Regions from separate parts of the Terribacillus saccharophilus genome, predicted to be linked through region 1. Evidence: a T-box and tRNA genes for the amino acid it is inferred to sense, from the RefSeq annotation. Region 1 holds a T-box; the other holds one or more tRNA genes.
What was found. The T-box of region 1 lies ahead of trpS (tryptophan--tRNA ligase). A T-box ahead of a tRNA ligase gene usually reads a tRNA of that ligase, here a tRNA-Trp.

Region 1 (14,837 bases):
TATGTGGAAGAGGACGACGACGATTATCGCAATCCATATGGATATCCAGGGTACGGATACGGGTATGGATATCCCGGCGGACGTTTTCGCCGGTTGGTATTACCGCTTGTAGGCTTGGCAGCACTCAGTCTTATTCCGTGGTAAAAGAAAAAACCTTGCCAAATGGCAAGGTTTTATTCGTGTTCTTCTCCTTTTGGAAGAACAGCAGATAGAGTCCAAATACCCAGACTGAAGATGATTGTCATGACGATAACTATTGACATATCGTATGGATCACCGGACATACTTGACAGCACAAACGCTGCGACAGCACTAAGGACGAAAGCCCAAATAATTGTTGCGACAAACCGCATTAGTATCACCTCTATTATTCACACATATACTTCTATCATAGCAGGTTCCGGTCAAAAAGAAAATGATTCTTGTGCAAATCCTCACATGGATAGGAGAAGTGAATTTCATGCGTTTCCTCGTTAGTCAGTGTTATTCCTGGGAAGGGTATCATTTAGTCCAAGCTTTATTGGAAGATGGCCATGAAGTGTCAGGCCTGCAGGAGCAAACCTTATCAGATAGAGAGACACATTTAAGTATGTATTTAGGGCGTCATGCTATGTTCCGTGAAGGTGTACAGGACACAGATTATAAGGCACATGTCAGTTTTTTCGGCACTGCGGAAAGGAGTGCTGAAAGCCAACAACATGTAGATATTAGTTATGCTACAGACGATACTTCTGAACAAGAAAAACAAATTTTGTTACCAATCTTATACGGTGAATGGATGCCAAGAGATGAGGAAGCAGTTGAATGGAATGGCAAACGGATGCTATTTGATGACGATTATTTCCACAGAAATGCGTTGCCAATCAAACCTGTGATGCAAACGATTAGCAAGCTGTTATCAGGAGATGGAAACCTGGACAAATATCGATTTTATACAAAAGAGGTATGTCCGGAGCAGGAAGATCGAGCAGCTATTGCTCTCACGCGTAATATAAGGAATGATTTATCTGCTTTACACAAACACTATGCACAATTCAGATTTTTTTATGAATAAGCCTGCTCCGTCCAGTTTAATCTTCATTTTTTCTTAATGAATTTTGTTGCGTGGTTTTTTAAATGTTTTACATATGGAGAGAGCTGTTCATAAGTCTCCATGATTGTGCCTGCTGTCTCCATTAAATTAAATTCTTTTTTCGGTTCCTCTTTTTTTACTTCCTCTTGTTCCGGCTCTGAATTCCTTCTCTTTCCAAAAAGAAATTCATCCATACGATTGTCTCTTCTCATCAACGCACCTCCATACGTTACAGTATGTTCGCAGACAACATCTTGTCTATGTCTTTACCTATATATTGAAAGGGAAGATAGATTGTTTTTACTTAAGAGCTTACAGAACATGAAAAATACGTTACAATATATCTCAGATTATGCACTTTATCATGGTCATTATTTTAATTAGACCAGTCAGAACAGCTTCAGCATGTTTTTTGCTGAAGAAGGAGGAAACAATTGTATGGAAAAGAAACGAGTAGTTGTCACGGGACTAGGTGCGGTGACACCAGTTGGAAATGACGCCGCTACAACGTGGCAGAATCTCTTAGAAGGTAAATCGGGTGTGGATGTCTTAACTCGAGTAAATAAAGATGATTACCCAGCAAAGGTTGCAGCGGAAGTAAAAGACTTCAACCCTGAAGATTATATGGAAAAGAAAGATGCGAAACGCATGGATCTTTTCACGCAATATGCTGTGGCAGCGAGTAAGATGGCTGTCGAAGATGCGAAACTCGAGATTACAGACGAAAATGCAAATCGTATTGGAGTATGGATTGGTTCTGGTATTGGCGGAATGGGAACATATGAAGAACAGTTCGAGAAGCTAATGACTAAAGGGCCTCGTCGAGTAAGTCCATTTTTTGTACCAATGATGATTCCGGATATGGCTTCCGGACAAGTATCCATCCAGCTTGGTGCAAAAGGAATCAACTCTTGCTCTGTTACAGCGTGTGCATCCGGAGCAAACTCAATCGGAGATGCTTTCAAGGTAATTGAACGCGGTGATGCAGATGCGATGATCACAGGCGGATCGGAAGCACCTTTAACAAAAATGGCTTTCGCAGGCTTTTCAGCTGCCAAAGCACTTTCCTTTAATGACGATCCAAAAACAGCTAGCCGTCCATTTGATGCAAACCGAGATGGTTTCGTAATGGGTGAAGGTGCGGGTATCTTGATTTTAGAATCACTGGATTCCGCTTTGGAACGCGGTGCAACGATTTATGCAGAGATTGTCGGCTACGGAGCATCTGGTGATGCTTATCATATTACTGCACCAGCTCCAGAAGGTGAAGGTGCTGTACGTGCGATGCGTCAGGCAATTGAGGACGCTGGGCTGCAGGCAGAAGATATCGACTATGTTAATGCACATGGGACAAGCACAGAGCTTAACGATAAATTTGAAACAGCAGCTCTAAAACAGCTTCTTGGAGATCATGCTTATCAGACAGCTATTTCTTCAACTAAATCAATGACAGGACATATGCTTGGTGCTGCTGGAGCAGTAGAAGCAATTATTTGTGTCAAAGCAATCCAAGACGGCATGATTCCTCCAACAATTAATCAAACGGAGAACGACCCGCTTTGTGATTTGGATTATGTACCAAACGTGAAGCGTGAGAAAAAAGTTCGCGCAGCTTTGAGTAATTCCCTTGGTTTTGGCGGCCATAATGCTGCACTTGTATTCAAACAATATCAATGATCTAGAAGACCCCCTAATTCTTAGGGGTTTTTTTATTTTGTTCAATCATATAATACAAGAATAAATCCTTGCTGGTTGGTCATAATGTATCCTACTACAAGCCACACGGCACGCGCTCCTACACCCAATGTTTTAGCTGCATGCAAGCGCGTACCGGAGTCGGATTAGCAGAATCGAAAAGTAAAGTGAGGGTTATCTATGTTATTTATGCATGATATTTGGGTGAACTGGTTTGAAGGAGAAGAGAATGGCTATAACGTATGCTCCTTTCATGAATGGCGAAAGGAAGACGGCATCGAGCTGCTCGATCAGGTACCGCTTCTCTACATAGAAGATGCGCTGTTCGCATACATCGAGAATGACTTGAGGGAGCTTCCAAAGCCTATGTTGGACATGATTCACCGGAAAGCGTTCCTTCGCAAGAATCAAGAGCGGATCGCCATCGACTATGCTTGCATTGTAACGAACGGAAAAGCAATCCTTGCACTCGATACGATGGGATATATCACGCCTGTCAGAAAAAGCAGGCTCATTCCCCGGCAGGAGCGGCTTGTTTACCAGATGATTGAAGATGCTAAGCCCGAAATCTTCAACTGGCAGGAAGAAGAGGAAAAGAAAGAGTACCACATCCTATCTTTAAAGCCTGATTTAATGGTTGGACTCACAAGAAAAGAGAGACAGTTGAAGCAGCTTCTGATGATGACAATGGATCAGCTTGAGACAAGTGAAAATTTAGAGCAGGTTAGATACTGGCTGACAGAGTGGAAACCTGAGGAGTACCATGTGATCCGTTCATTAGAATTTCAGGAAGCATGGCAGAAGCTCTATGACGGAGTTTCCGTCGGTTGGAGCAAGAAGCAGGAAGAACTATGCGAAAAAATGGTAAAAGGCCAGCCTTTCTATGAAAAGCTATGGGAGCTTGAGCAAAATGATCAAGCAAAAACCTCATAAAAAATAACCGGCAGTAATCTGCCGGTTATTTTTTATTTTCCGCGACCTAATCCCATCGCTTTTTTCGCTTTACGTAATGTTTTGTTTGCAACTGCTTGTGCGCGTTCTGCGCCCTTATCAAGAACTTCATCCAACGCATCGCTTTCCATCCATTCGTAATAACGCTGCTGGATAGGGGAGAGCATGTTAACGACTGCATCCGCAACCGCTTGTTTAAATTCGCCATAACCGCTATCTGCAAATTCCTGTTCGCTTTCCTCGATTGTCTTATTAGTTGCAACCGAATAGATTGTAAGCAGGTTGCTGACACCTGGTTTGTTTTCTTTATCAAAGCGTACGACGCCCTCGGAATCGGTAACCGCACTCTTGATTTTCTTCTCGATTTGCTTCGGTTCATCCAATATGAAGATAGAAGCTTTCAAGTTCACATCTGATTTACTCATCTTCTTCGTCGGTTCTTGCAGGGACATAATTCGAGCACCGACTTTCGTGATTTGGATATCTGGTACAGTAAAGATATTATTGAAACGATTGTTAAATCGTTCCGCTACATTGCGCGTCAGCTCCAAATGCTGTTTCTGATCATCGCCGACCGGAACAATATCTGTATTGTATAGAAGAATATCGGCAGCCATAAGCGGTGGGTATGTTAGTAAAGCAGCTGAAACACCATCTTTACCATCTGACTTATCTTTGTACTGTGTCATTCGTTCCAGTTCTCCGATATAGCTGATCGATTGGATCATCCATCCTAGCTGCGTGTGCGCAGGTACTTCGGATTGAATGAAGAGAACGGATTTCTCCGGATCGATTCCAGCAGCTAAATAAAGTGCTGCGAGTGAACGAATCTGTTGTTTCAGCTTCAATCTATCCTGTGGTACAGTAATCGCGTGCTCATCAACAATACAGAAGTAGCATTGGTTTTCTTCCTGTAAAGCAGGAAATTGGCTAAGAGCGCCGATGTAGTTGCCCAGTGTCAAGCTGCCGCTTGGCTGGATACCTGAAAAAATTGTTTTCATTTTAAATCATCCTCCTAAAAAAGACACAAAAAAATCCATTCGCTGCCTGCATTTGCTGCAGGGACGAATAGACCGCGGTGCCACCCTAATTATCCTCCTATATGAAGGATCACTTGATACAGTTAACGCCTGCGTAGACGGCGGGAAATAATCCCGCAGCTCCAAAAACCCAATTTCCGCTACCCATGGTGCTTGTTTTCACCAGCCACAAGCTCTCTTCAACCAGAGGAGTAACGTACTATATTTTCTTCGTCGCTTTTATATTCTTGTTAGTTATTCATTATATGCATGTTGCGACCGGTTTGCAAGCCGGTCTGTTAGATAAGGTAGTAGATCGCAAGGAAGATAAGCATTAGTACAATTAAGACAGCAGCTTGAATCTGCATGTAACTTAGGAAAGAACGATTTACCCATTCAGAGGGCTCTCCATTTTCTTCTAAGTCAATCATACCTCTGCTCATATACTTACCAAATCTCCGGAAACTTCTTGTTATCCCATCCAGTACTCTTCCTTTTATGACGAACAACAGCAGTGCTACGATAAAATAGAAGAAAGCTATATAGAAGAGGGAGTTTATTAGAGCAAGAAGATTGTGCTGATCTGATAAGAAGAAAAGCAATCCTGTGATTGCTAAGTTAATTAATAATAGAATCAAGTTTCTTTTACCAAACAATTTACATTACCGCCTTCAAAAGATTATGAACAATTATAGCACAAGTGCGAAAAGGACAAGGGAGAACATTTATTCCTATTACGTATGATTGCTCATAGGGGTAATTATACTTGGATTTGTGTAAAAAGTATAAAATTAAGTATGAAATCCGCAAAATAAACTAGTAAATTAGTCCTATTTTTTGTTATGAAAATGCAATGTTTTCGCACTTTTGTAAAATTCGTATAAAATTAGGGGTGCACAAATTGTGAGAAAACTTGTATAATTCTAATTGCGAACAAGTTGTTCGTAGAAAAGTGATAAAATTTAGAATTTTTGGGGAGGTCATGTTTTAACATGAGAAAGTCGAACTGGCTATTGCTTGCACTTGTTTTAGTACTTAGTTCATTCCTTGCTGCATGTTCCGGCGGCTCTAACAGCTCAGGCGGAAGCGGCGGCGGAGAAGGAAGCGGAGATAGTGCTTCAGGATCTGCTAATGGCGATCAGGTATACAATCTAACAATTGGTGATGAAATTCCATCCATGGATTCCTCACTTGCGGATGACCAATATGGTATCCAGTGGACTTCCGAGATTCAAGAAGGTCTTTACCGTCTAGCAGAAGATGGTTCCCTAGCAGAAGGTATTGCTACTGGTGATCCAGAAGTAAGCGAAGATGGTCTTACTTGGACATTCACACTTCGTGAAGATGCTGAGTGGGAAAATGGTGATCCTGTAACAGCAAACGATTTCGTTTACGCTTGGCAAAGAGCGATCAATCCTGATACAGGTTCCGAGTACGGTCCATACATGATGGGCGGCGTTATCAAGAACGCTACTGCTGTCAATACTGGCGAAGCAGAACTTGATGAACTAGGTGTTAAAGCAGTTGACGACTATACATTGGAAGTGCAGCTTGAAAAGCCAGTTCCATACTTCGAGTCATTAACTACATTCCCTACATTTATGCCTTTGAATCAGAAATTCGTTGAAGAACAAGGCGAAAACTATGCACTTGAAGCAGATAACCTGCTTTCTAACGGTCCTTTCAAGATGACTGAATGGAACCATGGTAGCACAATGCAATTTGTAAAAAATGATACTTACTGGGATGCTGATACTGTACAGCTAGAGGAAATCAATCTTCAAGTTGTTAAAGATACAGCTACAGGGGTTAACCTTTATGATACTGGTGCAGTTGATAGAACTTCTTTAACTGCTGAATTCGTTGATCAACGCATTAACGATGAAGACTACTTGCCAGTACCAGACATGGCTTCTTGGTACTTGAAATTGAACCAAAACCGTATGGGTGAGGAAACTCCTCTTGCGAATGAAAATGCACGTAAAGCTGTTGCGCAGGCAATCGATAAAGATGGTCTTGTTAACGTAGTATTGAACAATGGTTCTACAGTATCCAACGGACTAATGCCTAAAGACTTTGTAAAAGGTCCAGATGGTAAGGACTTCCGTGAGACTAACGGTGATCTATTGACTTATGATGCAGAAGCTGCAAAAGAAGCATGGGCTACTGCGAAAGAAGAGCTTGGACAGGACGAAATTACACTTGAAATCCTTACAGGTGATACTGATCTTTCTACACAAATGGTTGACTACTTGAAAGAGCAGTTGGAAACGAACTTGGAAGGTTTGACAGTAGACGTCATGCAAGTGCCATTCCAACAAAGACTTGATCTAGATACTGCTGGAGACTTTGATATCGAAGTTTCTGGTTGGGGACCGGATTATATCGACCCTTATACTTTCATGAATCTATTTGTTACTGACGGTGAAAACAACCGCATGGCATATTCTAGCGAGGAATATGATTCTCTAGTAGAGCAAGCATCTACTGATAATGCAACAAACCCAGAGGCTCGCTGGCAGAATTTCCTAGATGCTGAGAAAGTATTGCTTGAAGACGCAGCAATTGCTCCTTTGTATCAAGCAGGTTACTCTTACCTACAGAGTCCAAAATTGCAAGGTGTATTCTCTAACCCAGCTGGAAACGACTTCGAATACAAATGGGCATATGCGGATAACGCTGCTGCAGAAGAATAAGTTTAAAAATAAACTTATATGAAGTGAATTAGGAAAAAGAGAGTATAGCCCGCTATGGCATATACTCTCTTTTCCATTGACATCCATTATCAAATAATAAGGAATGTTTCGACAATTAATTTAGGAGGTGCTCATATGGCGCGTTATATAGGGCAGCGAGTCATTTATATGATTATAACGCTATTTCTAATAGCTACTATATCATTTGTGTTGATGAAGTTATTACCGGGTTCACCTTTGGCAAATGCAGACAAATTGACAGAAGCACAGCAAGAAGTAATCTTTGAGAAATATGGATTGAATGATCCTATTCCTGTTCAATATGTAAACTACCTAGGGGGCCTTATCCAAGGAGATTTAGGTATTTCCTTCAAATATGATAATCGAGGAGTTTCCGATATACTTGCTGATAGAATCGGACCATCTGCTCAACTTGGTATTCAAGCATTAATTATCGGTACAGTTTTGGGAATTTTGCTTGGTTTAGTATCAGCTATCTATCACAATGGAATATCAGATTATCTGTCTACTATCGTTGCAGTTTTAGGTACATCAATCCCTTCCTTTGTTTTTGCAGGGCTGCTTCAATATTTTGTTGCAGTAAAGTGGGGAATTCTCCCAGTTGCGACTTGGAATGGATTTGAATACTCAATTTTGCCAACTATAGCTCTAGCTATCTTCCCAATGGCTACTTGTGCGAGATTCATGCGGACAGAGATGATTGAAGTTTTGAATGAAGATTACATTACTACTGCAAGAGCAAAAGGCTTGGCTGGTACCGCTATCATCTTCAAGCATGGTATCCGAAATGCTTTGATTCCTTTGGTTACAATTCTAGGTCCACTGGCTGTAGGATTGCTTACAGGTACGCTTGTTATTGAGCAAATCTTCTCTGTTCCTGGTATCGGCGAACAATTCGTAACATCTGTTACATCGAATGATTTCCCTATCATCATGGGTACGACAATGTTCTTCGCTGTCGTGTTTATTGTAATGATATTGATCATCGATATCTTGTACGGATTAATCGACCCTAGAATTAGGCTTTCTGGAAAGGATTGAGATGATGGAAAACAGAAAAAAAGAGCTGGATAAAAACCTTTTCCGACCTGCCGACCGCACCGAAGAGCAAAGCGATGTTATGGCTCGTAAAAGTACTACACTTCTACAGGATGCAGTAAGAAGCTTGCGGAAAAATGTATTTTTCATGATTTCGCTGGTTCTATTACTTATTATAGTCTTAATGAGTATCTTCGCTCCGGTTGCTAGCGACTATACGTATAAAGAGCAGGATCTGAACCGTTCCTTGATGGGTCCAAGAATTCCTGTTCTCGAGAACATATCTTTCCTCGGTCTAGATGGTACACAAACAAAGACATTTAATGGAAATAATGTTCAAGCTGCTGAAATGAAAGCAAAAATGCAGTTTGATAATCAAGAAGATTTTATAACATTTGAAACTGTCAACGAGGGAGACGGCAGTCGTAACTCCGCGGAAGTAAAAGCTACTTATGATAAATATGCAGCTAAAGGTGTAGAAGATGAATACTTCTATTTCGGTACCGACCGTTTAGGCCGTGATGTATGGACGCGAGTTTGGGATGGTACACGAGTTTCACTTCTAATTGCAGTAGCTGCAGCATTGATTGACTTAGTAATTGGTGTTGCATACGGTGGTATCGCTGCTTATTATGGCGGCCGTGTAGACAACTACATGATGCGTTTCTTAGAAGTAATTATTGGTATACCGAACTTGGTAGTCGTAATTCTAATGATTCTGATTCTTGATCCAGGTATTTGGGCGATTATCATAGCACTTACGATAACAGGCTGGACAAGTATGGCCAGGATTGTACGTGGTGAGGTGCTGAAACTTAAAGGACATGAGTTTGTTCTCGCAGCTCGTACATTAGGTGCGCCTAACCGGAAAATTATTGCAAGACACTTAGTGCCAAACGTTATGGGTCTGATTATTGTTAATACAATGTTCTCGATCCCATCAGCTATCTTCTTCGAAGCGTTCTTAAGCTTCATTGGACTAGGTCTGCCATCACCAGCGGCATCACTAGGTACATTGATTAATGATGGATTCAAAACATTGTTAACGACACCAACGTTGCTTGTGTTCCCAGCAGTAATAATTTCAGTCCTTATGATCGTGTTCAATATTCTTGGTGACGGACTACGTGACGCATTCGATCCTAAGATGAGAAAATAATTAAAGGAGGCGACTACCTTGAAAAAAGATAATATCCTTGAGGTGAATAACCTCAAAGTTTCATTTAAGACCCACAGTGGTGAAGTACAAGCAGTAAGGGGCGTTTCCTTTGATCTGAAAAAAGGGGAGACTCTAGCAATCGTAGGTGAGTCAGGTTCAGGTAAATCTGTAACGACAAAAGCGCTAATGGGTTTACTTCCTCAACCGCACGGCTTTGTTAAAGAAGGATCTATTTTGTTCGACGATAAAGATATTACGAAAATGAAAGATAAGAATATGCAAGCTATCCGAGGCAAAGAGATGGCGATGATCTTCCAGGATCCAATGACATCTCTGAACCCGACGATGAAAGTCGGTACACAGATCATGGAAGGCTTGCTTAAGCACCAAAAACTTGGCAAGGAAGAAGCAAAGAAAAAAGCAATTGAATTGATGAATTTGGTGCAAATTCCAAATCCGGAATCACGTATGAAGCAATACCCGCACCAATTTTCCGGTGGTATGCGTCAGCGTGTTGTAATCGCTATGGCACTTGCATGTAATCCTCGTATTTTGATTGCAGATGAACCTACAACTGCATTGGATGTAACTATTCAAGCTCAGATTCTAGAGTTGATGAAAGACATTCAAAAGAAAGTAGAAACATCTATCATCTTCATTACTCATGATCTTGGTGTTGTTGCTAATGTGGCAGATCGAGTAGCAGTAATGTATGCTGGTAAAATTGTTGAGATTGGAACAACTGATGAAGTGTTCTACAATCCGAAGCACCCGTACACATGGGGTCTGCTCGGTTCCATGCCGACACTAGAAAGTGACGAAGAGGAACTGTTCGCGATTCCAGGTACACCTCCTGATTTGATTGCACCTCCACAAGGGGATGCCTTTGCAGCGCGTAACAAATTTGCGCTTGAAATTGACTTTGTTGAGCAGCCGCCAATGTTCAAAGTGTCCGATACGCATTATGCAGCAACGTGGCTATTGCATGAAAATGCACCAAAGGTCGAGCCGCCTGAGTCAGTTAAAAAGCGGATCGAGTCAATGGATCATTCTGAGGGGGCGACGCGATAATGAGTCAGGAAAAATTACTTGAGATCAAGAATCTGAAGCAGCATTTCAAACTTGGAAGAAATAACGTCGTCAAAGCAGTAGATGGATTGACGTTTGATATTTATAAAGGAGAGACATTCGGACTTGTAGGAGAGTCAGGTTGTGGTAAATCCACAACTGGCCGCTCTATCATCCGTCTGTACAACTCCACAGATGGTGAAGTGCTTTTCAAAGGAGAAAACGTCCAAGGCAAGAAAAACAAAACTGAGTTGAAGAAATTCAACCGTCAGATGCAGATGATCTTCCAGGATCCGTATTCTTCTTTGAACCCGCGTATGACTGTTATGGATATCATTGCAGAAGGTATTGATATTCATGGCTTGGCGAAAAATGCAGAAGAAAGAAAAGCAAAAGTATATGAATTACTGGAAACAGTTGGCTTGAACAAAGAGCATGCCAACCGCTATCCGCATGAATTCAGTGGCGGTCAGCGTCAGCGTCTCGGTATCGCTCGTGCTTTGGCAGTAGACCCAGAATTCATCATTGCCGATGAGCCGATTTCAGCGCTTGATGTATCAATCCAGGCACAGGTCGTTAACTTGATGAAGCAGCTTCAAAAGGAAAAAGGACTTACTTACCTATTCATCGCCCATGATCTTTCCATGGTTAAATACATCAGTGACCGAATTGGTGTTATGTACTTCGGTAAGCTAGTTGAGCTTGCAGATGCAGAGGAGCTTTATAAAAATCCAGTGCATCCGTATACACGCTCCCTTCTTTCCGCTATTCCGCTGCCGGATCCAATCTACGAGCGCAATCGTAAACGTATCGTATATGATCCAAGCCAGCATGATACGAGCGAAGAGCCTGAATTCCGTGAAATCAGCCCAAGACATTGGGTATTGTGCACCTCGAAGGAATTTGAGGAATACAAAAAAGAAAAACAAAACACTGTTACAAACTAATGTGCAAAACCGCAGCCATTGCTGCGGTTTTTTTGTATGTTAATTTAGGTTTGCGATATGAAAAAATAGGTTAAGTAGGAAGAGGGGGTATAATCCGACATAAACTTGGTGATTTCGTCAGAGACTTGGGAAAAACGGTTTCATCTGCCAAATATCTCCCTTATAATGAAACTAACTACCAAATAGGAGATTGATAGAATGGGAAAATTCAAGAAGTCGATGATGACTGCTGCACTTGCTGTTACTGCGTTGATGCCAACGGCTGCCTTTGCAGCTAATGAAGGGGAACAATTGGAAGGAAAACAGCTTACTGCTCGCTCCTCAACTGTCGAAACATATGAAGTACCGCAAGTGATGAAACGATTTACATATTCATCAGATTTAACATTTGATTATCCCGATGCTGTCAGAGGTATTTACGTGACCGGACCTAGTGCAGGGGGAGCGAAATTCGACAGCTTAGTAAAGCTGGTGGATGAGACAGACCTCAATGCAATGGTCATTGATATCAAAGACGATCATGGTAACATTACATACACTCCTGATGAAAAGTCTCCTTATTATGATATAGCACAAAACTACATAGACGACCCGCAAAAGATGCTGGAGGAATTAGAAAAGCATAAGATTTATCCGATTGCCCGTATCGTTGTATTCAAAGATACGTTATTAGCCGAGAAGAAGCCTGAGCTTTCCTTCCGTAATGCGGACGGCAGCGTATGGAAGAATGGGCGCGGAGAGGCCTTCGTCAGCCCGTTTCAGCATGAAGTTTGGGAGTATAATGTGGAGCTGGCAAAGGAAGCCGCTATGATGGGTTTCCAGGAGATACAGTTTGATTACGTTCGTTTCCCGGAAGGGTTTGAGACGAAGGACGATGAACTGCAGTATGATCATGGTGATTATACCGATGAAAATACGGACAATGTACAGAAACGTGTGAATGCGGTAACTGATTTCGTAGCATATGCAAAAGAGGAATTATCCAACTATGATGTACAAACATCAGTTGATATATTCGGCTACGCTGCTACGTTGGAGGAAGCACCAGGGATTGGTCAGAACTTCTCCAAAATATCATCCAATGTTGATGTTATTTCCTCGATGATCTACCCAAGCCACTGGACATCGTATTTTGGATTGGATGTTCCGAATGATCACCCGTATGAGCTGACGGCTGAGTATGCGAAAGTGGAGAATGACGTGTTAGGTAAGCTTGAGAATAAACCGGTATCGAGACCTTGGATTCAGGATTTCGAAGCACCATGGGTATCTTCTAAACAGTATGGCAAGCAAGAAGTAGAAGATCAAATTCGCGCGCTAAATGAGAATGGAATCGATGAATTTCTCATTTGGAATGCAGCTAACAACTATACAGAAGGTGTCGATTTTACACCATAATCTAAAACAGCCTCTCTTTTGGGAGGCTGTTTTGTTTATGGAGGGTGTTCACGGGTATAACTAAGTTAAACTTTCGCTGAAGGAGCTGCCTTATGAATTGGTATGAGAAACTAAGCAAGTATTTTCCGATAGAAGAGATGAAGTCGAAGGAGCATATGGAATTACTGTTGAAAGAGAAGGCAGATGTATATTTCAAGGATGAGAGCGAAGAGCATGTCCTGATGTACGCAGAATTCGACCATTTTCTATTTATCGATTATGTATATGTCGCTGCTAAGACACGCGGTCAAGGTATCGGTGGCAAGTTAATTGATAAGCTGAAGAAACATGGGAAGCCGATTCTGCTGGAAGTGGAGCCACTGCAGTATGAGGATTCTGATTCCCAAAAACGTCTTCGCTTCTACGAAAAACAAGGTTTCCAGCATGCCCAGACAATTGGTTACAACCGCCGTTCCCTTGCCACTGCAGAGGAAAATCCGATGGAAATCCTATACTGGGCTCCAAATGGAGAGACAGAGGAGGAAATATTTGACGCAATGAAGGATATGTACGAGCAGATTCATACATACAAGGATAAACAACTGTATGGTGAGTCTTATCAAGCATCGAATGAAGTGCTGACATTTTCTAAGGATACGGAGAAGGATAGCATTTTTAATACGTTGAAAGAAAATCAGAAATAATTTATTAAGATGGGTTTCAAACCGTATAGGCAGGGTATATAGGAACCATAACAACGTTGCATACGTATATTTGTGTAAAAACTGTGGTATCTTCCAGGAAGCCTTTTAATAACTTGACCACTGTAGTATACTTGTACATAGAGAGATTAAATTAAAATTATTTTAAATAAAATCTTTCCATGGCAAAGAAATAGAAACATATTCTGTATTGAGGAGTGAAGTTTAATGGTAACACTTTATACCTCACCAAGTTGTACATCTTGCCGCAAAGCTAAAGCTTGGTTAGAAGAGCACGATATTCCATTCACAGAGAGGAACATCTTCTCCGAGACATTATCACTTGATGAAATCAAGGAAATCCTGCGTATGACAGAAGATGGTACAGATGAGATCATCTCTACACGCTCAAAGGTTTTCCAAAGCCTAAATATGAACTTAGATCAATTACCATTGAAGAAGTTATATAGCTTGATTCAAGAAAACCCAGGTCTATTGCGACGTCCGATCATCCTTGATGAGAAACGCTTGCAGGTAGGCTACAATGAGGATGAAATTCGCCGCTTCTTGCCAAGAACTGTGCGTACTTTCCAGTTGCGTGAAGCACAGCGTATGGTCAACTGACCTTATACAAAAAAGGACGTGGATCCATTCGGATCTGCGTCTTTTTTCTTTCCAGCTGCCTCGGATGACAAATTATCTGAAATGCGCTACAATGGACAGAATCCTTCTAAGGTCATTCGCCTTTTTTCGGCAATCTTAAGCCTTTCTGTTTTCCTTACGGGAGGATTTATCATAAAATAGAAATACACACAGAAAAAGTTAGATTGAGGGTAAGGGAATACGGGAAGTGTAAAGGCAAGAGGGCGTTTTTCACCTGCCACTTTACTGGAGGGAGAGAAAACCATGGAAATAGAAAGAATAAATGAAAATACAATCAAATTTTTTATATCTTATATAGATATTGAAGATCGCGGCTTCGATAAAGAAGATATTTGGTATAACCGTGAACGAAGTGAGCAATTGTTCTGGCAGATGATGGATGAAGTCAATTACAAAGAGGACTTCAGTGTCGATGGTCCGCTGTGGATTC
Region 2 (14,837 bases), 230 kb from region 1:
TCGGTATTTTAATTTATGTTTTATAAACTTTTAATAAGCTGTATCAACACTAATTGCAAAACACGAGAAGTGATAATCTTGTCATTCATAACGATAAATCGTAATGTAGTATGCTTACTAATTTTAGCTTGTCCTATGTATTGATTATATTTTGCTAAAATTTCTGTTGCAGAATGACGTTTTATTTCCCCTTCCTTTATAAATATTTTTATAATACAATGTTCATGATAACGCTTACATAGATATGGAGGGGATTTAGGATGATTACTTTCTTTGTTGCGATTTTAGCATTGGTTGCAGCGTATTTTACGTATGGAAAATACGTTGAGAAAGTATTTGGACCGAATGAGGAGCGACAAACACCAGCATATGCTAATCAAGATGGTGTAGACTTTGTGCCAATGAACAAACAGAAAAACGCATTAATTCAATTACTGAATATTGCCGGTACCGGTCCTATCTTTGGTCCAATTATGGGTGCATTGTATGGTCCTGCAGCATTCTTATGGATCGTGCTCGGTTCTATCTTTGCTGGAGCTGTACATGATTACTTAACTGGTATGATTTCGATTCGTAATCGTGGCGCTCATATTCCAGAACTTGCTGGAAGGTTTTTAGGTAAAATTTCTCGCCATTTAGTGAACGTCTTTGCATTACTGTTATTACTGCTGGTTGGTACAGTATTTGTAACGACACCTGCATCATTATTGCATAACTTAATTGATGGCAGAGTTGCTTTAATAGCTATTGTTCTTATTATCTTTACTTATTATTTTTTATCTACCATTCTCCCAATTGATAAGATCATCGGTCGTGTCTATCCGTATTTCGGGGCACTATTGATCATAGGGACAGTTGGTGTGGGTGCCGCGTTATTATTAAGGGGCTATACCATTCCAGAATTATCGTTAACGAATATGCATCCAGCTGACACACCTATTTTCCCAATCCTATTTCTAACGATTACATGCGGGGCTCTCTCTGGGTTTCATGCCACACAATCACCGCTTATCTCAAGAACAACTCAAAATGAAAAACAAGGCCGATACATTTTTTACGGCATGATGATTGCCGAAGGTGTTATTGCCATGATATGGGCAGCAGCAGCAATGACTATATTTGATGGACAAAGTCTTCAAGGATTAATAAATGAGGGTACAGCTTCCCTGGTAGTTAGTGAAGTCAGCATGACCTTACTTGGAGCTGTTGGTGGTACCATAGCCGTTCTTGGTGCAGTAGTGTTACCAATCACTTCTGGTGATACAGCATTTCGAGCAGCACGTAATATCATCGCCGATTACATCAATCTGAATCAAAGCAAACTGGCAAAACGATTGGCAATCGCGATTCCATTGTTTATCGTTTCTTATTGGCTGACAACGATTGATTTTAATATCCTATGGCGCTACTTCTCGTTTGCCAATCAAGGAACCGCAGCACTTGCGCTTTGGATAGGCACTATGTATCTATTTGTTAAAAAGAAAAATTATTTCATAGCATTAATTCCGGCAGTATTCATTACCGATATGGTGTTAACTTATATTTTATATGATAGTAACCTTGGTCTTGGCTTATCCTATCAGGCAGCACATACAGGAGGACTAATCATGACAGTGGTCATCACTGCTTTGTTCTTCTGGAAAGCCAGAAAAAATAAAAGAGAGAATTTGGTCGTAGATTTGGAAGTACCTTCTCTGCCTAAAAACGAGAAAATAAATTGATTTATTGGAGTTAGGTGAGGTCTACACCTAACTCCTTATTTTGTTATAGTAAGGATATTAAAATATGTCACATCCATTTTGAGTTACATCTAAAAAACTTTAATTAATCAGCTAAGACTTTCTAAGATTTGCAAGGCCGTTATGTGAACTCTGGTATTATAAGCATTACCCATAACATCTTTAGTTAAAAATAAAAATGCCATCATATTATCATGATGGCATTTTTATATTATCTCAGATTGATCTGTATTCTGTTGGTTTCAACGTTTGCTATCCCGTAAATTATTTAACTTTAATCACAATTTTCCCTTTGGCATGATGCGTTTCACTTAATTCATGTGCTTCTTGCAAAGCTTCTTCTGAAAAATCAAATACATGACCTACCTGAGGCTTAAGAGTTCCCTTCTCAAGTAATTCTCCTAATTCACTTAGCTGCTTCCCATCTGGTGTCAGCCAATAAGAGCTTGCCGTTACTTGATGTTTTTCTGCTAATGCTTCATCAGGTTGTCCCGCAATCGTTACCAGTCTTCCGCCGGGCTTTAAAACTTGGAAGCTTTTATTTAATATATCGCCGCCCATTGTATCAATGACTGCATCATAATCACTTAATTCATCTTCAAATTGCTGTGTGCGGTAGTTGATGAATTCATCAGCACCTAACTCTTTTACATATGCTTCATTTTTTTCACTCGCAGTTGTAGCAACATAGGCACCCAAATGTTTTGCCATTTGAATAGCCATACTTCCTACCCCACCAGCTCCAGCTTGGATAAGTACTTTATCACCTTTCTTGACCTTTGTATTATCCACCAGACACTGCCAAGCTGTTAACCCTGCTAATGGAATGGAGGCAGCTTCCTCAAATGTAAGATTGCTAGGCTTTTTCGCAAGTAATTCTTCATCCACTGCTGTGAATTCCGCATAAGTACCTGCAGCGGTAGTATCCGGTCGCGCGAAAATTTCATCCCCGACTTGATAATTCTTCACTTCGCTCCCAATCTCAACTATTTTACCTGCAACATCCCAGCCAAGGATAATTGGGAAGGACCAATCGAGCATCTGCTTTAAGTAACCTGCACGTAGCTTCCAGTCAATCGGATTAACTGAAGTGGCATACACCTCAACAAGCACTTGGTTTGGTTTTATTTCAGGTTTCGGCAATTCTTGCTCTACTAATACATTTTTATCGCCATATTCATTAATAATAACTGCACGCATGAAATGCACTCCCTTTTTTAAGAAATATATTTGTAAGCTTTAGTCTTGGTTCTGTCTTAAGAAGTTATTCCTTCTTGTCAGAGCTTGCTAAAAATTCAAATGAAATTCTCTGTAACCATGTATTTATTTAATACATGACTTATTTTAACCTCTAATAACTTTGAATCAAACTAAACTGCTTATAGATGGTATTTATGTTATTGATTTAAGCTCATAAGCTACTGCTATATTTAACCTAAATCCACTTATATTCTTAAACGTGCTACAACTATTGTTTTCTGATTCACGCAGATACTAGGTATCTTCGCTCTTATGTAAGTTCCAAGTATTTATAAGGTAAATCCATTAATCTAGAATACAAAAAAAGACCCTAACTTTACGTTAGAGTCTTGATTGGACAGCTTTGGCATACTGTCTAGTGATACCGGTGGCCGGGGTCGAACCGGCACTCCTTGCGGAACACGATTTTGAGTCGTGCGCGTCTGCCAATTCCGCCACACCGGCATGTCTCTTATGTATGCTGCCCTTTTCTTAAGGACAAGTTAGATTATATATGCTGCAGAAACAAAAAGCAATACAATTTTTAAAAATAACTAGTTTTTTTTGCATTACAATCTTTTTTTGAATCTAATGGCTAACTCAGGCAAAGATTTAAGATCTTTTTAAAACACGTAACTCTTATTTTACATGAATAGAATGCAATTTGGCAACTAACGACTGAGCAAATTTTAGAAAGCGCACATCCCAATAAAATTGCAATGCTTCTATTCATCGTCCCACTCATAATACATAATAGTGTGATTGCCAAATGCTCCTTACCAACTTTAAAATTCTTAATGATTTTGTATGACTGAAACCTAAAAAACTGCCGGATCCTATGTTCCAGCAGTTTCTAAACTTTTTCAAAAGCGAAGACCTTATTTAAAAGACCGATCGAATCACTTGTTTCATATAGAAAAATCGTACAACAAAGAAGTAAAATACTTGGATTACCGCAAAGCTTCCCAATACTAAAGCAGATTCAACTATTAAGTTGTAATCAAACAAACGCGATAAAGCTGTAAGTGCTACAGCACCATGAATGAGTGCCACTACAATAGGTGAGAAAAACAAAATAACAATTTGCCGGTTCACCACTTTTTTCAATTCTGATTCGGTTAATCCAATCTTGGCAATCGACTTAAATTTGCGCTTTTCTATATCAATATCCGTAAACAATCGAAAGTAGAGAAAGCTTCCAGCCGAGACAAAGAACACAATGCCGATAAATAAGCCAATAAATAATATCGGTCCATACGCTTTATTAATTTCATAAATGGAGTGATCAACTGAAAATACTTTATGCTCTATTTGCTCCTCTAACTTTTTTCCAGTTTCAATAACTTGCTCTTCATTCCCGTCATGTACATTCCATGCAGCAGTAAAATCTGTTCTTACTGGAGTTCCAAGCTGATCATAAGTGTTATCATTCACAACATAATAACCAGAAAAGCCTAGCCCTACAGCAGACTTCACTGTGTTACTTGGCAAAATTTCCTGTCCGTTATCCAGCTGAACGCCGGATGCCATCAATACTTCACTAGCTTTCTGTCCTTCCATGATTACCGCATCACTTTGTTCCATAATGATTGCCTCATTTTCCTTTGGGTGCAGTTTATTCTCATCGATTAATGCGGCAAAACGGTTATAATCAGAAGCTTTCACTATCAATACAGGCGATTCTTCCACAGAGGTATTATAAAATGCCAAGTCCGTGGATTCCATATCTGCGTCGATTTTCTGTTCATCTAAAATTGCATTGATTTTATGCATATCTTGCTCAATCACTTCGTCACTTTCGTCCAAAAAAGGACTATACGTATACGTATATGGATTCATCTCTTTTACTCCCTTTGTAAGATAAGATTGAAACCCATATAATGTCCCAATAGCACTAAAAGCTACGGTTGATATAATCGCTACCATGAAAAAGGTTCTAGCGTTATCTTTCATTCGGAACGATAAGTCACCAAATAGCAGTATGTTGGTCTTACGCCAGAAGATTGATTTATTTTTTTTCAGAAAACGAATACAATAAACACTTAATTGCGTAAACAAGATATATGTTCCCAGCGTCACCACGATAATGACTGGAATCATTACAAAGACAACACTGGCACCTTTAACATAAACAGAAGTACCATATCCTGCAATTAACAGAATAACCGCAAGGATAGATAAAATAATAGAGGCCTTCGGTTCTCCTTTGGACTTCTTATCTCCTTTAATGAGATCGACCAGTTTATTTGTACGTAAAACGAACGCCACCAAAACCGATATACAGAAAAAGAGAAAGATAAAACTGATAAACGTTATTACAATAGCCATTACTGGGAAATAAAAATCAAGAGATGCATCAATGATTAATATATTCTCAGCAAGTAAAAGGATGGATTTTGCAAATACTAGTCCTATCAAAATTCCGCCAGCTGTTGCAAAAAGTCCTATTAAAATATTCTCCATAAATACCATGAGCCGTATTTGCTTATCAGAAGCTCCTAAAGTGATGAGCAAGCCAAACTCCTTCTTCCTTGACTGCAAGAAAGAGCTTATCGAGTATAGAATAAAGAAGAAAGAAAATACATAAATAATTCCACCAGCAACAGCCATTCCAAACAGTGCATACTTATTAACGGATCCTTCTGAAAAAGCTGGATGGAATGCAAAGATTGCAAATGTGAAGAATACCATCACCGTAAACATGCTGCTGAGGAAGTAAGCAATATACAATCGTTTATTGCGTAAGACATTTCTAAACGCGAACTGACGAAAAGTCATTTCCCTCTCCTCCCATCAGCGAAAGCATATCGATTATCTTCTGGAAGAATGCTTGTCTGCTCTCCCCCCGATGAATTTCGGCATGCAGCTTACCATCCCGAATAAAAACAACACGATCAGAATAACTAGCAGCCTGCGGATCATGCGTTACCATCAACAAACTTGTTTTATTTCTCTCATTAATGGATACCAGCATTTTCATGACATCCTTGGCCGCTTTTGAATCAAGGTTTCCTGTTGGCTCGTCCGCTAGCAGCAATTTCGGTTCATGAATCATCGCCCTGGCGATGGCCACCCGCTGCGCTTGTCCTCCGGAAATCTCGTACGTACGCTTATTCATAATTGATTCAATTCCTAGACTCTTTGCTATCTGCTGTGCTTTTTGCTGCATCTCTCCTGCTCGGACACCATCTAATGTTAGCGGCAGGATAATATTTTCCTGAACCGTAAGGGTATGTAATAAGTTGAAATCCTGGAAGATGAATCCGAGTTGATTACGACGGAACTTAGCCAAAGCACTTTTCTTTAGCTGATGAGGTTGTTGTCCATCGATTTCCACCTGCCCTGTTGTCGGCGTATCGTTTGTGGAAACAATATTCAATAAGGTCGTTTTTCCGCTCCCTGACGGTCCCATGATGGCAACAAATTCACCCTTCTCTATTTCTAAATCGATATCGGTAAGGGCGCGATAAGCAACTTTACCTTCGTAGATTTTACTGACTTTTGTAAGTTTGAGCATAATCCATTCTCCTCTCCAATGCTTAATCTAAGCATAGCCTGAGCAGTACATGTCCTACTATCGATTATGCTTTCACGAATCTTACATTGATGTAAGGTTTTGTGTTTTGGAAAATATGATCCGGAAAGTTGTACCCTCTCCTACGGTGGAATCCATCTCCAGGCCGTGCTCCAGCTTGTCAGCGACTTCTTTTACCAAATACAAGCCCATACCGGTAGACTCCCGATATTTCCTGCCATTTTCGCCAGTATAAAATTTATTAAAGATACGTTTCCGGTCCACAACTGGAACACCCACTCCAAAGTCCTTCACTTCCAGCACTAATTCACCTGATCTTTCATAAAGAGACAGAACAAGTTGATTTGATTTTCCAGCAGAGTATTTGACAGCATTATGTACCAGCTGTGCTAACAGGAAGAAAAGCCACTTTTCATCCGTTTCCACGATTGCTCCTGCTTTCTCTTCCTTCAATACAGGAAATACTTCATTACGAATGTAAAATCGCTTGTTTTCTTGATTGACTTCGTGAATCAGCTTGGAAAGGACAACAGGCTTAATATGAAAATCTTCTGTAATAGTCCGAAGTCTTGCTAAATAGAGAACTGTATTCAAGCCCTCCCGCATTCGGTCTGTTTCCTCCCGAATGCTGGATGATTCTGGTTCATCTAGTGTTTGTGCCGTTAATTCAATAACAGAAAGCGGCGTTTTCATTTGATGAACCCAACGATCCATAAATAACAGATGCTCGTCCTGTCTGTCTTCTCCTTTTAGCAGTTCTTCTTGATATAAACGAAACTGAGCTGCAAGCAACTGATCAAGTGCTTCTGAAATAGGCGCACGTTCGGTCGTCTCTAACGATTGATCGAGTGATGTAAGTGAATGCTGTAATCTATAATAGAAATTCCTCCGGCTAAAATACCGATAACAAAGGAATGCGGATATTAAAAGCAATGACAGGAAGAAGGCGTATACACTAACCCCAACATCTCGGTAGCCATCCAGCCAAAATAAAATCGGAACCATCACACACTGAGTGAGTTGGAACATAATAAGCAGCACATGCTCGCGAAGGAATAATTTCATGCTTTATCCTCTTTCCATGTAATACGCAGTCGATAGCCCGCTCCCCTGACCGTTTCAACAGCATCTTCAATCCCTAATTCCTGGAACTTATTCCGAACACGAGCTATATTTACATTTAAGGTATTCTCATCCACATAGGCTTGATCATCCCATAATTTCGCTAATAGATCCTGCCTGCCAGCAACTCGCGGATAACGCTCCAGTAAACTTTCGACAATGTCCGTTTCTTTTTTTGTCAGTTGCGTTGATTCATTCCGAAAGCGCAGCTCCAATCGTTCAGGATAAAAGTGTAACCCTTCCTGAATAAGCACTCTTTCCTCTAACTTTACTGCATACTCCCCATAAGCACGCCGCATCTGGCTTCTGATTTTCGCCATGACAATATCTGGATTAAATGGCTTTGTGATAAAATCATCCCCGCCATTTTCAATCGCCATAACTTGATCCATCTCACCAGTCCGCGCAGAAATGAATATTACCGGGCAAATCGACACTTTCCTGATTTGTCGGCACCAATAATAGCCATCAAAACTAGGTAAGTTGATATCCAGTAAAATAAGCTTAGGCTGTACATCGAGGAACGCATCCATAATCTTTTCAAAATCCGCAGCAATAGTCACTTCATATCCATACTTTTCTATATGGGAACCTAAGTATTCTGCAATTTTTATGTCATCTTCCACAATCATAATCTTGTCCATAAATTATTTCTCCCCAGCTGTTTGTTTAGCTTAATTTTACCATCTGAATCTTAACTAATGTCACCTCTAATGAATTGACCTCTCCTGTAAAAAAAAGACTCTAACATTTTGTTAGAATCAAGCATTTGCTGAGATTTATTATGTAATGTGATAATTCCTATTCCACTTCGCTGTGTTTAACACGGCACTGCCTTTATATGCCAAATTCTATTCAGATCACCAGCTACTCCACGCTATCCTTGTTCCTTCATACAATTATCCGAAGCGTACAGCTCGCCATCCTCATTAAACTCCAGCTCATAAGGATTACGCAAACCCCAAGCAAGCAGCTCAACATCACTTCCATCCGGTTTAAAACGCCATAAACCAGTTTTGCACCAAAGCTTCCCTTTAATTTTCTCACCTTTTTCAGCTGGTATACCAAAACCTCGATATTGCCATCAGGATCCATCTTTAAAATTCTTGGTGGCAGCGTTGGACGTATCGGCCACGTACTGCCTCCTACCAATATGAATATCGAACCATCATCATTCAAACCCCATAACGGTGGGGAATGACAGACCAGCTGCGCCAACCTCGACTTGATAGCCTTCTGGTAGCTGATACCTAATGAAACAGGAGGATTTCTATTAAAGTTTACTAATTTAAATGCTTTATTAACTTTTAAGATAAAAAAATACCCCTAAATGATGTTGTTCAACATTTAAGGGGGTTACAGTATTGTAATCAGCTTTTCAGAATACCTTACAATAACATAAAAAAAGGACTTCAGTATTCCTGAAGTCCTTCTCATCGCTTGGCAATACGATGATTTGTGTGATACCGGTGGCCGGGGTCGAACCGGCACTCCTTGCGGAACACGATTTTGAGTCGTGCGCGTCTGCCAATTCCGCCACACCGGCACATTAAAAATATTATGGAGGCGGCAACCGGATTTGAACCGGTGATCAAGGTGTTGCAGACCTTTGCCTTACCACTTGGCTATGCCGCCAATATTGGAGCGGAAGACGGGATTCGAACCCGCGACCCCCACCTTGGCAAGGTGATGTTCTACCACTGAACTACTTCCGCATACAAGTTAGGCTTTAGGGATTCCATAGGAATCCCAGCCTGTTTACTTGGCTATAGCCTAAAGCTATATAGAGGGCGATCGATGGGAATCGAACCCACGAATGCCGGAGCCACAATCCGGTGCGTTAACCCCTTCGCCACGACCGCCATGATGAATATGTTATGGCAGGGGTAGCAGGATTTGAACCCACATTTACGGTTTTGGAGACCGTTGCTCTACCATTGAACTATACCCCTATGGTGGAGGGAGTAGGACTCGAACCTACGAACCCGATGGGAGCGGATTTACAGTCCGCCGCGTTTGGCCAACTTCGCTATCCCTCCGATGAGAGTGGCTCGGGACGGAATCGAACCGCCGACACACGGATTTTCAGTCCGTTGCTCTACCGACTGAGCTACCGAGCCATTATGTAACATACAATGTTGTAAAAAGTGGCGGTCCGGACGGGACTCGAACCCGCGACCTCCTGCGTGACAGGCAGGCATTCTAACCAACTGAACTACCGGACCACTTTAAGAGAAACAATATGATTGCACACTTCGTGCACCATGATTTAAAAATTGGTTGCACCTTCGGGTACTACCATTTTTCACTAGCTAAGAAGGATTTCAACGTAGTAAGTGAAATGATTTGGTTGCGGGGGCAGGATTTGAACCTGCGACCTTCGGGTTATGAGCCCGACGAGCTACCCCTGCTCCACCCCGCGATAATAAAAGGTATTTTCTATGAAACTAGATAAAGATGGTGGAGGATGACGGGCTCGAACCGCCGACCCTCTGCTTGTAAGGCAGATGCTCTCCCAGCTGAGCTAATCCTCCGGATTGGTCTTGAAAATAAATGGTGACCCGTACGGGATTCGAACCCGTGATACCGCCGTGAAAGGGCGGTGTCTTAACCGCTTGACCAACGGGCCATTTATGTAAAGTGTGATGGCGGAGAGCGAGGGATTCGAACCCTCGAGACCGCGTTAGCAGCCTACACGATTTCCAATCGTGCTCCTTCGGCCACTCGGACAGCTCTCCGTGGCTCCACAGGCAGGATTCGAACCTGCGACCGATCGGTTAACAGCCGATAGCTCTACCACTGAGCTACTGTGGAATAATCAGAATTGCCTGGCAACGTCCTACTCTCGCAGGGCGAACCCAACTACCATCGGCGCTGAAGAGCTTAACTACTGTGTTCGGCATGGGAACAGGTGTGACCTCTTCGCTATTACCACCAGACAATTCAAGAATTCAATTTGAATGAACCCTCAAAACTAGATAAGAAACATGTCTTGCCAGACATCTCATGCGGCCAAGCACCGGAGTGCTTGGCCTTTGGCGTTGACTTACTAGTCAGATCCAGCTCCAAAGGCCAGAAACTGCAGTATAAGCAATAGCCCTTCAAGGGAAATTACCCCTTTACGGCCTCTTACTTATCCTTTCGTTTCTAAACGGCCTTTTGCGCTTTTCGTTTTTAGTTAAGTCCTCGATCGATTAGTATTCGTCAGCTGCACGTGTCACCACGCTTCCACCTCGAACCTATCTACCTCATCGTCTCTGAGGGATCTTACTCATTTAAAATGATGAGAAGTCTCATCTTGAGGGGGGCTTCATGCTTAGATGCTTTCAGCACTTATCCCTTCCGCACGTAGCTACCCAGCTATGCTCCTGGCGGAACAACTGGTGCACCAGCGGTGCGTCCATCCCGGTCCTCTCGTACTAAGGACAGCTCCTCTCAAACTTCTAACGCCCACGACGGATAGGGACCGAACTGTCTCACGACGTTCTGAACCCAGCTCGCGTACCGCTTTAATGGGCGAACAGCCCAACCCTTGGGACCGACTACAGCCCCAGGATGCGATGAGCCGACATCGAGGTGCCAAACCTCCCCGTCGATGTGGACTCTTGGGGGAGATAAGCCTGTTATCCCCGGGGTAGCTTTTATCCGTTGAGCGACGGCCCTTCCATACGGCACCGCCGGATCACTAAGCCCGACTTTCGTCCCTGCTCGACTTGTAGGTCTCGCAGTCAAGCTCCCTTCTGCCTTTGCACGCTACGAATGATTTCCAACCATTCTGAGGGAACCTTTGGGCGCCTCCGTTACTCTTTGGGAGGCGACCGCCCCAGTCAAACTGCCCACCTGACACTGTCTCCGAACCGGATAACGGTTCTGGGTTAGAATGTCAATACAGCCAGGGTGGTATCCCACGGATGCCTCCACCGAAGCTAGCGCTCCGGCTTCTAAGGCTCCCACCTATCCTGTACAAGCTGTACCAACATTCCATATCAGGCTACAGTAAAGCTCCACGGGGTCTTTCCGTCCTGTCGCGGGTAATGCGCATCTTCACGCATAGTATAATTTCACCGGGTCTCTCGTTGAGACAGTGCCCAAGTCGTTGCACCTTTCGTGCGGGTCGGAACTTACCCGACAAGGAATTTCGCTACCTTAGGACCGTTATAGTTACGGCCGCCGTTTACTGGGGCTTCGGTTCACAGCTTCGGGACGAAGTCCCTAACCATTCCCCTTAACCTTCCAGCACCGGGCAGGTGTCAGCCCCTATACTTCGCCTTACGGCTTTGCAGAGACCTGTGTTTTTGCTAAACAGTCGCTTGGGCCTTTTCACTGCGGCTTCTCCTTAAAAGAAGCACCCCTTCTCCCGAAGTTACGGGGTCATTTTGCCGAGTTCCTTAACGAGAGTTCTCCCGATCATCTTCGGTTACTCACCGTGCCTACCTGTGTCGGTTTGCGGTACGGGCACCTATTTCCTCACTAGAGGCTTTTCTTGGCAGTGTGAAATCAGGAACTTCGGTACTAAATTTCCCTCCCCATAACCGCCTGGAATTAGTGTTGAGTGGATTTGCCTGCTCAACTTCCTCACGGCTTGGACGCGCATAACCAGCAGCGCGCTTTCCTTATCCTCCTGCGTCCCCCCATCGTTCAAGCGGATTTAGGTGGTACAGGAATATCAACCTGTTGTCCATCGCCTACGCCTTTCGGCCTCGGCTTAGGCCCCGACTAACCCTGAGCGGACGAGCCTTCCTCAGGAAACCTTGGGCTTTCGATGAAAGAGATTCTCACTCTTTTTTCGCTACTCATACCGGCATTCTCACTTCTAAGCGCTCCAGCCGTCCTCACGATCGACCTTCACTGCCCTTAGAACGCTCTCCTACCACTGACATCGTAGATGTCAATCCGCAGCTTCGGTGGTGTGTTTAGCCCCGGTATATTTTCGGCGCAGCGTCACTCGACCAGTGAGCTATTACGCACTCTTTCAATGATGGCTGCTTCTAAGCCAACATCCTGGTTGTCTAAGCAACGCCACATCCTTTTCCACTTAACACACACTTTGGGACCTTAGCTGGCGGTCTGGGCTGTTTCCCTTTCGACCATGAACCTTATCACCCATGGTCTGACTCCCAAAGTAGATTGATTGGCATTCGGAGTTTGACTGAATTCGGTAACCCGATGAGGGCCCCTAGTCCAATCAGTGCTCTACCTCCAACCATCATCCTTTGAGGCTAGCCCTAAAGCTATTTCGGAGAGAACCAGCTATCTCCGTGTTCGATTGGCATTTCACCCCTACCCACACCTCATCCCCGCACTTTTCAACGTGCGTGGGTTCGGGCCTCCAGTCAGTGTTACCTGACCTTCACCCTGGACATGGGTAGATCACACGGTTTCGGGTCTACGACCACCTACTATATCGCCCTATTCAGACTCGCTTTCGCTGCGGCTCCGTCTATACAACTTAACCTTGCAGGGGATCGTAACTCGCCGGTCCATTCTACAAAAGGTACGCCGTCACCCATTAACGGGCTTCGACTACTTGTAGGCACACGGTTTCAGGATCTATTTCACTCCCCTTCCGGGGTGCTTTTCACCTTTCCCTCACGGTACTGGTTCACTATCGGTCACTAGGGAGTATTTAGCCTTGGGAGATGGTCCTCCCGGATTCCGACGGAATTTCACGTGTTCCGCCGTACTCAGGATACACTCCGGAGGAAACCACATTTCAAGTACAGGGCTCTTACCTTCTATGGCGGGCCATTCCAAGCCGCTTCGTCTATATGGTTTCTTTGTAACTCCAAAGGAGTGTCCTACAACCCCAGAAGGCAAGCCTTCTGGTTTGGGCTAATTCCGTTTCGCTCGCCGCTACTCAGGAAATCGCATTTGCTTTCTCTTCCTCCGGGTAATGAGATGTTTCAGTTCCCCGGGTCTGCCTCGTATTACCTATGTATTCAGTAATACGTACTATCCAATAACGGATAGCGGGTTCCCCCATTCGGAAATCTTCGGATCAAAGCTTACTTACAGCTCCCCGAAGCATATCGGTGTTAGTCCCGTCCTTCATCGGCTCCTAGTGCCAAGGCATCCACCGTGCGCCCTTCTTCACTTAACTAATAACGCATGATAAATCTATAAATCGCGACAATAATTGTCGGCTTTAAAGTTTGATGTTTTGGCATTGTTGTTTCTTATCTAGTTTTCGAGGTTCACAAGAGAGATTGATCTCTCAAAACTGAACAAACAACCAATCACGATATCTACTACGAAGTAGTAGTTCCAATTATCCTTAGAAAGGAGGTGATCCAGCCGCACCTTCCGATACGGCTACCTTGTTACGACTTCACCCCAATCATTGATCCCACCTTCGGCGGCTGGCTCCTAAAAGGTTACCTCACCGACTTCGGGTGTTACCAACTCTCGTGGTGTGACGGGCGGTGTGTACAAGGCCCGGGAACGTATTCACCGCGGCATGCTGATCCGCGATTACTAGCGATTCCGGCTTCATGCAGGCGAGTTGCAGCCTGCAATCCGAACTGAGAATGGTTTTATGGGATTTGCTTAGCCTCGCGACTTTGCTGCCCTTTGTACCATCCATTGTAGCACGTGTGTAGCCCAGGTCATAAGGGGCATGATGATTTGACGTCATCCCCACCTTCCTCCGGTTTGTCACCGGCAGTCACTCGTAGAAGTGCCCAACTTAATGCTGGCAACTAGAATCAAGGGTTGCGCTCGTTGCGGGACTTAACCCAACATCTCACGACACGAGCTGACGACAACCATGCACCACCTGTCACGCTGTCCCCGAAGGGAACGTCTTGTCTCCAAGATTGTCAGCGGATGTCAAGACCTGGTAAGGTTCTTCGCGTTGCTTCGAATTAAACCACATGCTCCACCGCTTGTGCGGGCCCCCGTCAATTCTTTTGAGTTTCAGCCTTGCGGCCGTACTCCCCAGGCGGAGTGCTTAATGCGTTAACTTCAGCACTAAGGGGCGGAAACCCCCTAACACCTAGCACTCATCGTTTACGGCGTGGACTACCAGGGTATCTAATCCTGTTTGCTCCCCACGCTTTCGCTCCTCAGCGTCAGTTACAGACCAGAGAGTCGCCTTCGCCACTGGTGTTCCTCCACATATCTACGCATTTCACCGCTACACGTGGAATTCCACTCTCCTCTTCTGCACTCAAGTTCCCCAGTTTCCAATGACCCTCCACAGT

Region 2: it encodes a tRNA-Trp, which carries the amino acid that the T-box ahead of trpS (tryptophan--tRNA ligase) is inferred to sense. The anticodon was not compared.

The regions. Positions count from the first base shown of each region.
Region 1 covers NZ_CP008876.1:952,625-967,461, forward strand. The annotation lists gene GZ22_RS04880 (hypothetical protein) at 1-144, shown strand, start outside; gene GZ22_RS04885 (DUF2929 family protein) at 174-353, opposite strand; gene GZ22_RS04890 (hypothetical protein) at 452-1,054, shown strand; gene GZ22_RS04895 (hypothetical protein) at 1,078-1,284, opposite strand; gene fabF (beta-ketoacyl-ACP synthase II) at 1,511-2,749, shown strand; gene GZ22_RS04905 (YjbA family protein) at 2,948-3,700, shown strand; gene trpS (tryptophan--tRNA ligase) at 3,733-4,719, opposite strand; T-box leader at 4,776-4,981, opposite strand; gene GZ22_RS04915 (DUF3899 domain-containing protein) at 5,037-5,393, opposite strand; gene GZ22_RS04920 (peptide ABC transporter substrate-binding protein) at 5,730-7,433, shown strand; gene opp3b (oligopeptide ABC transporter permease) at 7,569-8,495, shown strand; gene opp3C (oligopeptide ABC transporter permease) at 8,500-9,651, shown strand; gene GZ22_RS04935 (ABC transporter ATP-binding protein) at 9,670-10,722, shown strand; gene GZ22_RS04940 (ABC transporter ATP-binding protein) at 10,722-11,666, shown strand; gene GZ22_RS04945 (putative glycoside hydrolase) at 11,865-13,064, shown strand; gene GZ22_RS04950 (GNAT family N-acetyltransferase) at 13,157-13,747, shown strand; gene spxA (transcriptional regulator SpxA) at 13,973-14,368, shown strand; gene mecA (adaptor protein MecA) at 14,651-14,837, shown strand, end outside.
Region 2 covers NZ_CP008876.1:726,239-741,075, reverse strand. The annotation lists gene GZ22_RS03895 (carbon starvation CstA family protein) at 261-1,721, shown strand; gene GZ22_RS03890 (NADP-dependent oxidoreductase) at 2,004-2,939, opposite strand; tRNA gene GZ22_RS03885 (tRNA-Leu) at 3,362-3,443, opposite strand; gene GZ22_RS03880 (ABC transporter permease) at 3,861-5,756, opposite strand; gene GZ22_RS03875 (ABC transporter ATP-binding protein) at 5,731-6,495, opposite strand; gene GZ22_RS03870 (sensor histidine kinase) at 6,577-7,578, opposite strand; gene GZ22_RS03865 (response regulator transcription factor) at 7,575-8,279, opposite strand; tRNA gene GZ22_RS03855 (tRNA-Leu) at 9,100-9,181, opposite strand; tRNA gene GZ22_RS03850 (tRNA-Cys) at 9,197-9,270, opposite strand; tRNA gene GZ22_RS03845 (tRNA-Gly) at 9,276-9,350, opposite strand; tRNA gene GZ22_RS03840 (tRNA-His) at 9,425-9,497, opposite strand; tRNA gene GZ22_RS03835 (tRNA-Trp) at 9,514-9,587, opposite strand; tRNA gene GZ22_RS03830 (tRNA-Tyr) at 9,589-9,674, opposite strand; tRNA gene GZ22_RS03825 (tRNA-Phe) at 9,683-9,755, opposite strand; tRNA gene GZ22_RS03820 (tRNA-Asp) at 9,784-9,860, opposite strand; tRNA gene GZ22_RS03815 (tRNA-Met) at 9,983-10,057, opposite strand; tRNA gene GZ22_RS03810 (tRNA-Val) at 10,094-10,169, opposite strand; tRNA gene GZ22_RS03805 (tRNA-Glu) at 10,190-10,264, opposite strand; tRNA gene GZ22_RS03800 (tRNA-Ser) at 10,282-10,373, opposite strand; tRNA gene GZ22_RS03795 (tRNA-Asn) at 10,375-10,449, opposite strand; rRNA gene rrf (5S ribosomal RNA) at 10,462-10,574, opposite strand; rRNA gene GZ22_RS03785 (23S ribosomal RNA) at 10,810-13,735, opposite strand; rRNA gene GZ22_RS03780 (16S ribosomal RNA) at 13,914-14,837, opposite strand, start outside.